DNA from 3 places in the Paenibacillus sp. sptzw28 genome. Region 1 is predicted to be linked to each of the others. Evidence: predicted binding sites of a transcription regulator. Region 1 holds the regulator's gene; each other region holds the start of a gene.
The links. Region 1 encodes Rex, which represses fermentation and respiration genes when NADH is low (regulators of the CRP and FNR family bind a similar motif). Its sites were predicted from a motif close to TTGTGAAATATTTCACAA; they were not measured.
Positions count from the first base shown of each region.

Region 1 (3,185 bases):
GACGGGCCCTCCTTTGTTCAGCCATACGTAAGCATCGTCTCCGTCCGTATCGGTTCCTTCTACAATCCATACCGTTTCATCCCATACGAATTTGTGAGAGTCTGCCGCTTTCTTCAGCAGTCCGGTCGCCAGCGCCTGAGCTTCCGCCGTACGCTCTTCCTGCCACAGAGGAGATTCAACGGAACGGTAGAATGCATTTAGGCCGATAAGTGCCAGAATTACGCAGAAGACGGCAAGCGTCGTCCATTTTGCAGCCGTCATGAAGGCTGGTTGTTTTCGGCGGCCCGCTCGCATCAAGTATTCAACAGCCTTTCATAACACCGCTGCGCTTCCGCCCGGATTTTCTCCTCGTCCATCAACAGGCAGCTGCCGTTATGAACCACCTGCCGACCGTCGATCCAGACGTGCTTTACGTCGCGGCCCGACCCCGAATATACGAGATGTGAAACAAAATCGGTTTGCGGATAGAAATGAGGCTGTTCGGTGTCGACGGCAATAAAATCCGCTTTCATCCCTTCCTGCAGCATTCCGATCCGATCATTCTGCCAGACGGTACGCGCGCCGTATACGGTTCCCATCTTCAGTGCTTCCCAGGCAGGCACGACGGTCGGATTACCCGATACACCCTTGTGGATCAACGCCGCCAACCGGATTTCATCGAACAAATCAAGGTTGTTGTTGCTTGCTGCGCTGTCGGTACCGAGCGATACCGTTACGCCGGCTTTAAGCAGCTCCGGCACGCGGGCGACGCCGCTTGCCAGCTTCAGGTTGCTGGCAGGATTGTGCGAAACCGCCGCCCCCCGCTCGGCGAGCAGTGAGATTTCCTCGTCCGTAAGATGAACGGCATGGGCTACGAACGACGGCCGGGAGAAGAACCCCAGCTTATCCAGGTGCTCCACCGGACGACAGCCGTAATCGTCCACATTCTGCTGCACTTCGGCAGCCGTTTCGGACATATGGGTATGCAGAGGCACATCCAGTTCATGGGCTGCATCAACAACGCGTTCGATATAATCGGGCGGGCAGGTGTAAGGAGCGTGCGGCGAGAGCATGGCGGCAATTCGGCCTTCGGCTTTACCATTCCAATCCCGTACAAACTGCTTCGCTTCCTCGAGCTTGGCGTTTTGCACGTCCACCGGGCATAAACCGATGACGCCTCGGGTAAGGACGCCCCTCATTCCCGACTCCTCCACCACCTGGGCGACGATATTCATCCGGTCATACATATCGACGAATGTCGTAGTCCCGGATTTCAGCATTTCGATAACGGCAAGCGAAGTACCGTAGCGGGTATCCTGATCGACATATTTCGCTTCCATCGGCCACATCTTCTTCTCCAGCCACACCTGCAGCGTTTGGTCGTCAGAATAGCCGCGCAGCAGCGACATTGCCGCATGGCCATGCGTATTAATAAGGCCCGGCATGTAGAGAAATCCCCGGCCGTCTATGCGCTGTGCGCCTTGTGGAAGCGGGTTCGGCGGCTCTTCACCGAGATACAAAATTCGGTCGTTCTGAACGACCATATGCCCTTTCAACACGGGGCGCTTCTCATCCATTGTTACAAATGTGCCGTTCTCAATCCACAGCCGGTTCATCCTCGTCGTCCCCTTCTTTATCCAAATAATAGGCTAAGCTTAGCAGCTCCGTTGTGAAATCCGCATAATGAATCCGGACATGGTCCGGCACACGCAATATCGTCGGTGCGAAATTCAATATCCCTTCAACGCCGGCTGATACAAAACGGTCCGCCACACTTTGAGCCTCGAAAGCGGGAACGGTAATAATGCCCACCCGAATATTCCGCTTTATCACGACATCCTTCAGCTGATCCATCGGCAGTATAGTCAAGCCGTTGATCGACGTACCCACTATCGATCTGTGAGAGTCGAATACAGCCGTAATTTTCATATTATCCTTCAAATAGGTGTTGTAATTGCAAAGCGCCCGCCCCAGATTTCCGGCGCCCACGAGGCCGACATTAAGAGGCTGGTCAAGCTTGAGAATTTGCCTGATTTTCTCGATCAGATAGGTCACGTCGTAACCTATGCCCTTGCGCCCGAACTCTCCGAAATAGGCAAGGTCCTTACGTATTTGCGCCGGATTCAGATTCAGCTTGTTGCCAAGCTCCTGCGAGGAAACCGTTTGAACATCCCGTTTATGCAAGTCATTAAGCACCTGCAAATAGACGGGGAGTCTGCGTACGACCGCTTCGGATATTTTTTTCAATTTTCCATTCCCCCTTGAGCTGGCGATAACCAATCCCTGATCCTTGGAACGATCTGCTCCAAATGCATATGCTCAATTTTAGGTCCGGGCAGCGAATATAGAAAATATTTTCCATAGTACGTATCGATAACGCGCGTATCATAAATGAGAACGATCCCGCGGTCGCTGGTCGTGCGTACAAGCCGGCCGAAGCCCTGCTTGAAGCGGATGACCGCCTGGGGAATGGACAGCTTCATAAACGGATTTTGCTTTTGCTCCTGCAGCAGCTCGGATTTCGCCTCCACCAGCGGGTGGTTTGGCGGCTGAAAGGGCAGCCGCACGATTGCAAGACAAGTCAGAGCATCGCCCGGAATATCGACCCCCTCCCAGAAGCTGCTCGTCCCGAGCAGAACAGACGCCGCCTGCTGCTGAAACCGCCGCGTCAGCTTGCTGCGGTTGCCGCTGTCGATGCCTTGACCGAGCAGCTGAATATTGCTCGGCTCTAACGCTTCTTTCAGCGGATCGTAGACCTGCCGCAGCATGCGATAGGAGGTGAACAAGACAAGCATTCGGCCTTTCGTCTCAATCGCCGCTTCGGCCAGGGACTTCACGAGCATCTCATTGAACAGCGGGTCGCCGGCGGCACCCTTGAGCACCGGAAAATTACGCGGTATCACAACGAGCGCCTGTTCGCGGTAATTAAACGGCGAAGGCAGCTGCACCGTCTTCAGCCTTCCCGTCTGTTCATCCTGCTCCAAGCCCAGCTGCTCGCAGGCGTATTGGAACGATTTCTGTACCGACAGCGTAGCGGAAGTAAGGACTACACTCTTCTTCGTTTCAAAAAAATAGGTGCGCAGCTGCTGGCTTACGTCCGCCGGAACCGCGTAGAGATGTATCGATTTTGCCCGTATATTATTATTCGCTTCAAGCCAATAGACCATCTCCGGTTTGTCCGCTTTCATAAATTGACGGAGTTCGTC
Region 1 is NZ_CP080545.1:4,069,319-4,072,503, forward strand. It holds gene KZ483_RS18550 (cell wall elongation regulator TseB-like domain-containing protein) at 1-261, opposite strand, end outside; gene KZ483_RS18555 (amidohydrolase) at 294-1,595, opposite strand; gene KZ483_RS18560 (redox-sensing transcriptional repressor Rex) at 1,576-2,226, opposite strand; gene dinG (ATP-dependent DNA helicase DinG) at 2,223-3,185, opposite strand, start outside.

Region 2 (3,185 bases), 1.9 Mb from region 1:
CCTTCGTCGTTGAATTCCTTCTTCAGCTCCTGGGCGTCGCCGCTTTTCGCGCCGTCCACTTCGACCCCGTCGTATAGATACATTTTTTTGATCGGGTCCATGCCGGGCTTCTTCGATTCCTTGAGCCGCGAGAGCACACTAAACACGGCGGCGGTCCATAATGTAGCCGGAGCCAGATGAACACCGTGAATGTTGGACTGATCAATCAGCTTGGAATAGATTCTTTCTTCCTGGGTGACCTTAAGGTTATAGGGAATACGCATGACGATCATCCTGGAATGCAGCGCCTCATTCTTCTTGTTGGAGATGAAAGAGCGGTATTCCGTTTCATTCGTATGCGCTACTATTAATTCATCGGCCGAGATCAGCGCAAACCGCCCCGCTTTGAAATTACCCTCCTGGGTAAGGGACAACAAATTCCACAGAAACTTCTCGTCGCATTTGAGCATTTCCTGAAATTCCATCAGCCCTCTGTTCGCCTTGTTCAGCTCTCCATCGAAACGGTATGCCCTCGGGTCGGATTCGGACCCATATTGCGAGATGGTGGAGAAATCGATGCTGCCAGTCAAATCGGCGATATCCTGCGACTTTGGATCGGATGGGGCGAATGTGCCTATACCTACACGTTTCGCCTCCGAGAACAGCACGCGCGCCACAGGCATATTTTCCATGCGGCCGTCGAATTCCGTCTCCAGGCGCAGCCGGCAAACAGGGCATAAATCCCCTTCAATCTTGACTCCGTATTCGCGGTAAAAATCCGGACGGAGCTCTAGCGGCACCAAGTGAAGCGGTTCCTCCTGCATAGGACAGCCCTTGATTGCATAAACTGCGCCGGCATCGGTTCGCGAATACTTCTCCAGCCCTTTCTTGAGCAGGGCCACAAGAGTCGATTTGCCCCCGCTGACAGGGCCCATTAAGAGCAATAACCGTTTGCGGACGTCCAGCCTCTGTGCCGCCGGGCGAAAATATTCCTCGACCAATATCTGCAAATCGTCCTCGAGCCCAAATAATTCGGAACTGAAAAACTTGTACTCGCGCCGGCCCTCTTCCAAATCGTTAATTCCCGCCGCTTCAATCATGCGATAGATGCGGTCGTGTCCAAGTCCCGCAATTTCAGGACGCTCCCGGACAAGGTCCAAATATTCGACAAATGTCCCTTCCCAATGAAGCTTGTTCTCACTTTCACGATAATCCGCCAGCTTGTCCAAAAATAACATATCGTCCCCTCCTCAGTGTTTTGCGTGAGCAAAAACCGGCTTCGAAAGCATTCCTCGGCATTCACAACCAGATCGCCACAACACAGTCGCAGATCTCCTTATCCAGCATATTGCTGCCGACCCGCAAATCGAAAACTGCCCAGCGGAAGACAGTACAGCAAACTTTTATCTATATCTATATTATAACATTTTTAAATTATCTGATAAATATGAATATTCTGTCTTTTAAATTATCGACTGGATTTGACTGATATAAACATGCTTGCGAGTAGTGTATGACATGATTTTTACTCCGTAATCTGCGTCTTTCTCCAGAGGTTCAATAACTTGACACTATTTAGTCAACTGCTGCTCACAATTTATTGTGAAAATAATCACAATTAAGTTTATAATACAATTAAGGACATACGAACATAGGAAAGAAGGGATTCCGGGTGGCCCGTGACGAAAATGATAATCGGATCAACAAGCAGGAAAAACGGCTCATCATCCTGTGCATTGCAGTAGCGGTCATTATGCTGCTGTCCCTGTCCCGTTATTTATTCAAATAGCGGCCATACAGGTAATATTACAAATACAAGCAAGTTGCTACCTATCGGGAGGGAATTGTTATGCTGCTCAGCGGATATGATCCAGTCGTCTACAGTCGAATACTTACATCACTCACACTCGCTTTTCACATCATTTTCGCAACTATCGGTGTCGGGGTGCCGCTCATGATCGCTCTTGCCGAGTGGATCGGCCTGAAACGAAATGACGAGCATTACCTGCTCATGGCCCGGCGATGGGCGCGCGGTTTCGTTATTACCGTCGCAGTCGGTGTCGTAACCGGGACAGCTATCGGACTGCAGCTCAGTCTGCTTTGGCCCAGCTTCATGCGCGTTGCCGGACAATCGATCGCGCTGCCGCTCTTTATGGAGACGTTCGCTTTCTTCTTCGAAGCAATTTTCCTTGGCATTTATCTATATACATGGGACCGGTTCAGAAGCAGGATGGTTCACTTCTGGCTGCTTATTCCGGTCGTTATCGGCTCTTCGGCTTCCGCCTTCTTCATCACGGTTGTGAATGCTTTTATGAACGCCCCGGCTGGCGTCACCGTCAAGGACGGTAAAATTATCGACATTTCTCCGTTCGGCGCAATGCTTAGTCCCGCTATGCCGACTAAGGTTTCTCACGTTCTTATTACCGCATATGCGACATGCGCCTTTGTACTCGCGGCTATCTCGGCATGGTCGCTGCTTAAAGGCCGGCAGCATGTGTATTACAAGAAAGCGCTCAAGCTTACGATGGTTTCCGCATTTGTATTCCTGATCGGAAGCGCAATAATCGGCGACCTCTCGGGCAAATATCTGGCCAACTACCAACCGGAGAAGCTGGCCGCGATGGAATGGCACTTTGAGACATCGAAGCAAGCGCCGCTGGTGCTTGGCGGAGTGCTTACGAAGGACAATGAAATCAAGTACGGGCTGACGATTCCTTATGCGCTCAGTATTCTCGCCCACGGCACGCCTAATGCCGAAGTTACCGGACTGAACGATATACCGGCAGATGAACATCCGCCGCTCTGGATTCATTACCTTTTCGATATGAAAATGGCGCTCGTCGCGCTGATGACCCTTATATCGTCTGTGTTCATGCTCGTTCTGTGGCGTAAACGCAGCTTAGCCTATACTTCCAAATGGCTGCTGCGCGCAGTTATCCTCGCCGCACCGGTCGCTATGCTTACGATCGAGCATGGCTGGATCTTCTCGGAGGTCGGCCGTCAACCGTGGATTCTTCACGGTATTATGAAAACCTCGGAAGGCGCCACTGCTTCCGGTCATGTCGATACAATGCTGGTTGTCTTTGCACTTTTGTATCTCGTTCTTGGAGTTACCGCGGTTCGCGTGCTTATTAAGATGTTCAGCAGCAACCGGGCGGAAGACGAGATCAAAGCAAGAGGCATTGAAGGAGGCGAGGAGCAATGAG
Region 2 is NZ_CP080545.1:2,186,258-2,189,442, reverse strand. It holds gene KZ483_RS09615 (PrkA family serine protein kinase) at 1-1,217, opposite strand, end outside; gene KZ483_RS09610 (cytochrome ubiquinol oxidase subunit I) at 1,829-3,184, shown strand; gene KZ483_RS09605 (cytochrome d ubiquinol oxidase subunit II) at 3,181-3,185, shown strand, end outside.
Region 2: KZ483_RS09610 (cytochrome ubiquinol oxidase subunit I) is a predicted target of Rex. The motif match lies at 1,580-1,597, and genes of this name have one in related genera.

Region 3 (3,185 bases), 2.2 Mb from region 1:
AGAAGCAGGAGCTTGTGGAAGTCGTGGAATTCCTCAAGGACCCGCGTAAATTCGCGGCGGTCGGGGCGCGCATTCCGAAAGGCGTCTTGCTTGTGGGCCCTCCGGGTACCGGTAAAACGCTGCTTGCCCGCGCTGTTGCGGGTGAAGCGGGCGTACCGTTCTTCAGCATATCCGGTTCCGATTTCGTCGAAATGTTCGTCGGTGTCGGCGCCTCCCGTGTTCGCGATTTGTTCGAGAACGCGAAGAAAAACGCCCCTTGTATCATCTTCATTGACGAGATCGACGCTGTCGGCCGTCAACGGGGAGCAGGGCTTGGCGGCGGGCACGATGAGCGTGAACAAACGCTTAATCAGCTGCTCGTCGAGATGGATGGCTTCGGCGCCAACGAAGGTATCATCATCGTAGCAGCGACGAACCGTCCTGATATTCTTGATCCCGCGCTTCTGCGCCCGGGACGTTTCGACCGTCAAATAACGGTAGACCGTCCGGATGTTAAAGGCCGCGAAGCGGTGCTTAAGGTGCATGCCCGTAACAAGCCCCTTGCGAAGGACGTCAAGCTCGATGTCATTGCAAAGAGGACGACAGGCTTCACCGGCGCAGATCTGGAGAACCTGCTTAATGAAGCCGCGCTTTTGGCGGCACGCCGAAATAAGAAGGATATCGCGATGGTTGAGGTTGATGAAGCGATTGACCGTGTTATTGTCGGTACGGAGAAACGCAGCCGCGTAATCAGCGACCGTGAGAAGCGGATCGTCGCTTATCACGAAGCGGGTCATACAATCGTAGGTTATTTCCTCGAACACGCCGATATGGTGCATAAGGTAACGATTATCCCGCGCGGCCGGGCCGGCGGATACGTCATCATGCTGCCTAAAGACGGCGATCGTATGCTGACGACCAAGCAGGAGCTGCTTGATAAAGTTACCGGGCTGCTCGGTGGCCGCGTGGCCGAAGAAATATTTATCGGCGAAATCGGCACCGGCGCATACAGCGACTTCAAGCAGGCGACCAGCATTGTTCGCAGCATGATCATGGAATACGGGATGAGCGAAAAGCTCGGACCAATGCAGTTCGGCAGCTCGCAGGGCCAAGTATTCTTAGGCCGCGATATCGGACACGAGCAGAATTACTCCGATGCGATTGCTTATGAAATCGATCAAGAAATGCAAAGCTTCATCAATGACTGCTACACCCGTGCGAAAAACCTGCTTAACGAGAAGAGCAAGGAAGTGCATCTGATCGCGCAAACACTGCTTACCGAAGAGACGCTTGAGCTCGAACAGATTAAGCGCCTCATCGAAACCGGTACGATTGACGGCAGCGGCGACGGCGGATCTAATGATTCGAATGGAGAGCCGAAAGCCGAACCAATTATCGACACGATCGGCGGCGTCAAGGTCCGCATTCAGACTAAGGAATCGGGCGACATCGTTCCCCCTGCAGATCCGGATGGCGGAGACGACACGAATAAGGGTTAGCGTATTTCATAATAGGCTGTCCGAGCGAAATTGCTCGGGCAGCCTTTTTCCTCATAAAAGCGTTTTAACAGGAGGTCGTGTAAGCTTTGACGACGTTAAGCGTTCCATGCAGCACTTTCTTTCCTAAGAACGGTCAAATCGGCTCCATTTGTCGGTTGACAGCATCCCGTTCACTTGTGTAAATTAAGTGTTAAACAATCGAAATTGTAGCCGACGGATTGTGTGCGGGGGCACTTCATAAATAAGGCATGTCTGGGATTGTGCATCTGTTCACAAAGTCAGCGAAAAGAGGAGATCATAACCATGGAAGCATTGGCTCTCGAGCGCAAAGCGGAACAAAACCGTGAGCTGCGGGAACGTTTAATGCAGCTTAAGAAAGAGCGTAACGCAATTATTTTAGCGCATTATTATCAGCGTGATGAGATACAGGAAGTGGCGGATTTCCGCGGGGACTCGTTTCTGCTCGCACAGAAAGCCGCTCAGACCGACGCAGACGTCATTGTATTCTGCGGCGTACATTTTATGGGGGAAAGCGCCAAAATTTTGGCTCCGAATAAAACGGTAATCATTCCCGACGAACGTGCCGGCTGTCCGATGGCAGATATGGTCAACGTCGATGGTCTTCGCAAGCTTAAAGCGCAGCATCCCAATGCGAAGGTTGTCACCTACATTAATTCCTCGGCCGAAATTAAAGCGGAGACCGACATCTGCTGTACATCTGCCAATGCCGTGCGTGTAGTTAATTCGGTGGAATCGGATGAAGTGATTTGGGTGCCGGATAAAAATCTCGGTCACTACGTGCAGCAGCACACCGATAAAAAAATGATAATCTGGGAAGGTTACTGCAACACGCACGACATGCTCACCGTCAAAGATGTAGAAGAGATGAGAGCGAAGTATCCGAATGCGCAGTTCGTTGTGCATCCCGAGTGCCGCCCGGAAGTGGTGGAGCTCGGCGATTTTGTCGGCAGCACAACGGCCATCATCAAATACTGCAAGGAGTCAGACTGTAAGGAGTTTATCGTGGGGACGGAAGATGGTACAGGCTATCAGCTGCGTCTTGACAGCCCGGATAAAACGTTCCATTTTGCAACCAAATATCTGGTTTGCCCGAACATGAAAGTGAACAACTTGAAGAAGCTTGTTAAATGCCTGGAGACGATGCAGCCGCAGATTTACGTTCCGGAGCATGTTGCAGATCAGGCTCGTTTATCCTTGGAGCGGATGCTGCAGGTGAAATAGCATCTGCTGCCCAGAAAGGAAACTCATACGAATGGTTCCACGATATTTAGTTGATGCTTCACTGGAAGATCTGCCTGTTATAGATAAAGATGTCATCGTCATTGGGGCCGGCATAGCCGGCCTTTTTACCGCGATTAAAGCGAGCGCTGCCAATGAAGTGCTCATGATAACGAAAAAATCGCTGCTTGACAGCAACACCCGTTATGCGCAGGGCGGAATTGCCGCTGTTATTTCCGAGGACGATTCCCCTGCATATCATCGCCAGGACACGCTGATCGCCGGTGCAGGGTTATGCTCGCATGAAGCGGTTGAAGTATTGGTACACGAGGGTCCGAAGGGCGTTCGTGATTTGGTGCGCATGGGAACACAATTCGATCAGGAGAACGGGGAGTTCGCACTGACGAAGGAGGGTGCGCACAGCCAGCGGCGCATTTTACATGCGAACGGAGATGCGACAGGGTTCGA
Region 3 is NZ_CP080545.1:196,571-199,755, reverse strand. It holds gene ftsH (ATP-dependent zinc metalloprotease FtsH) at 1-1,478, shown strand, start outside; gene nadA (quinolinate synthase NadA) at 1,782-2,720, shown strand; gene nadB (L-aspartate oxidase) at 2,752-3,185, shown strand, end outside.
Region 3: nadA (quinolinate synthase NadA) is a predicted target of Rex. The motif match lies at 1,737-1,754, and genes of this name have one in related genera.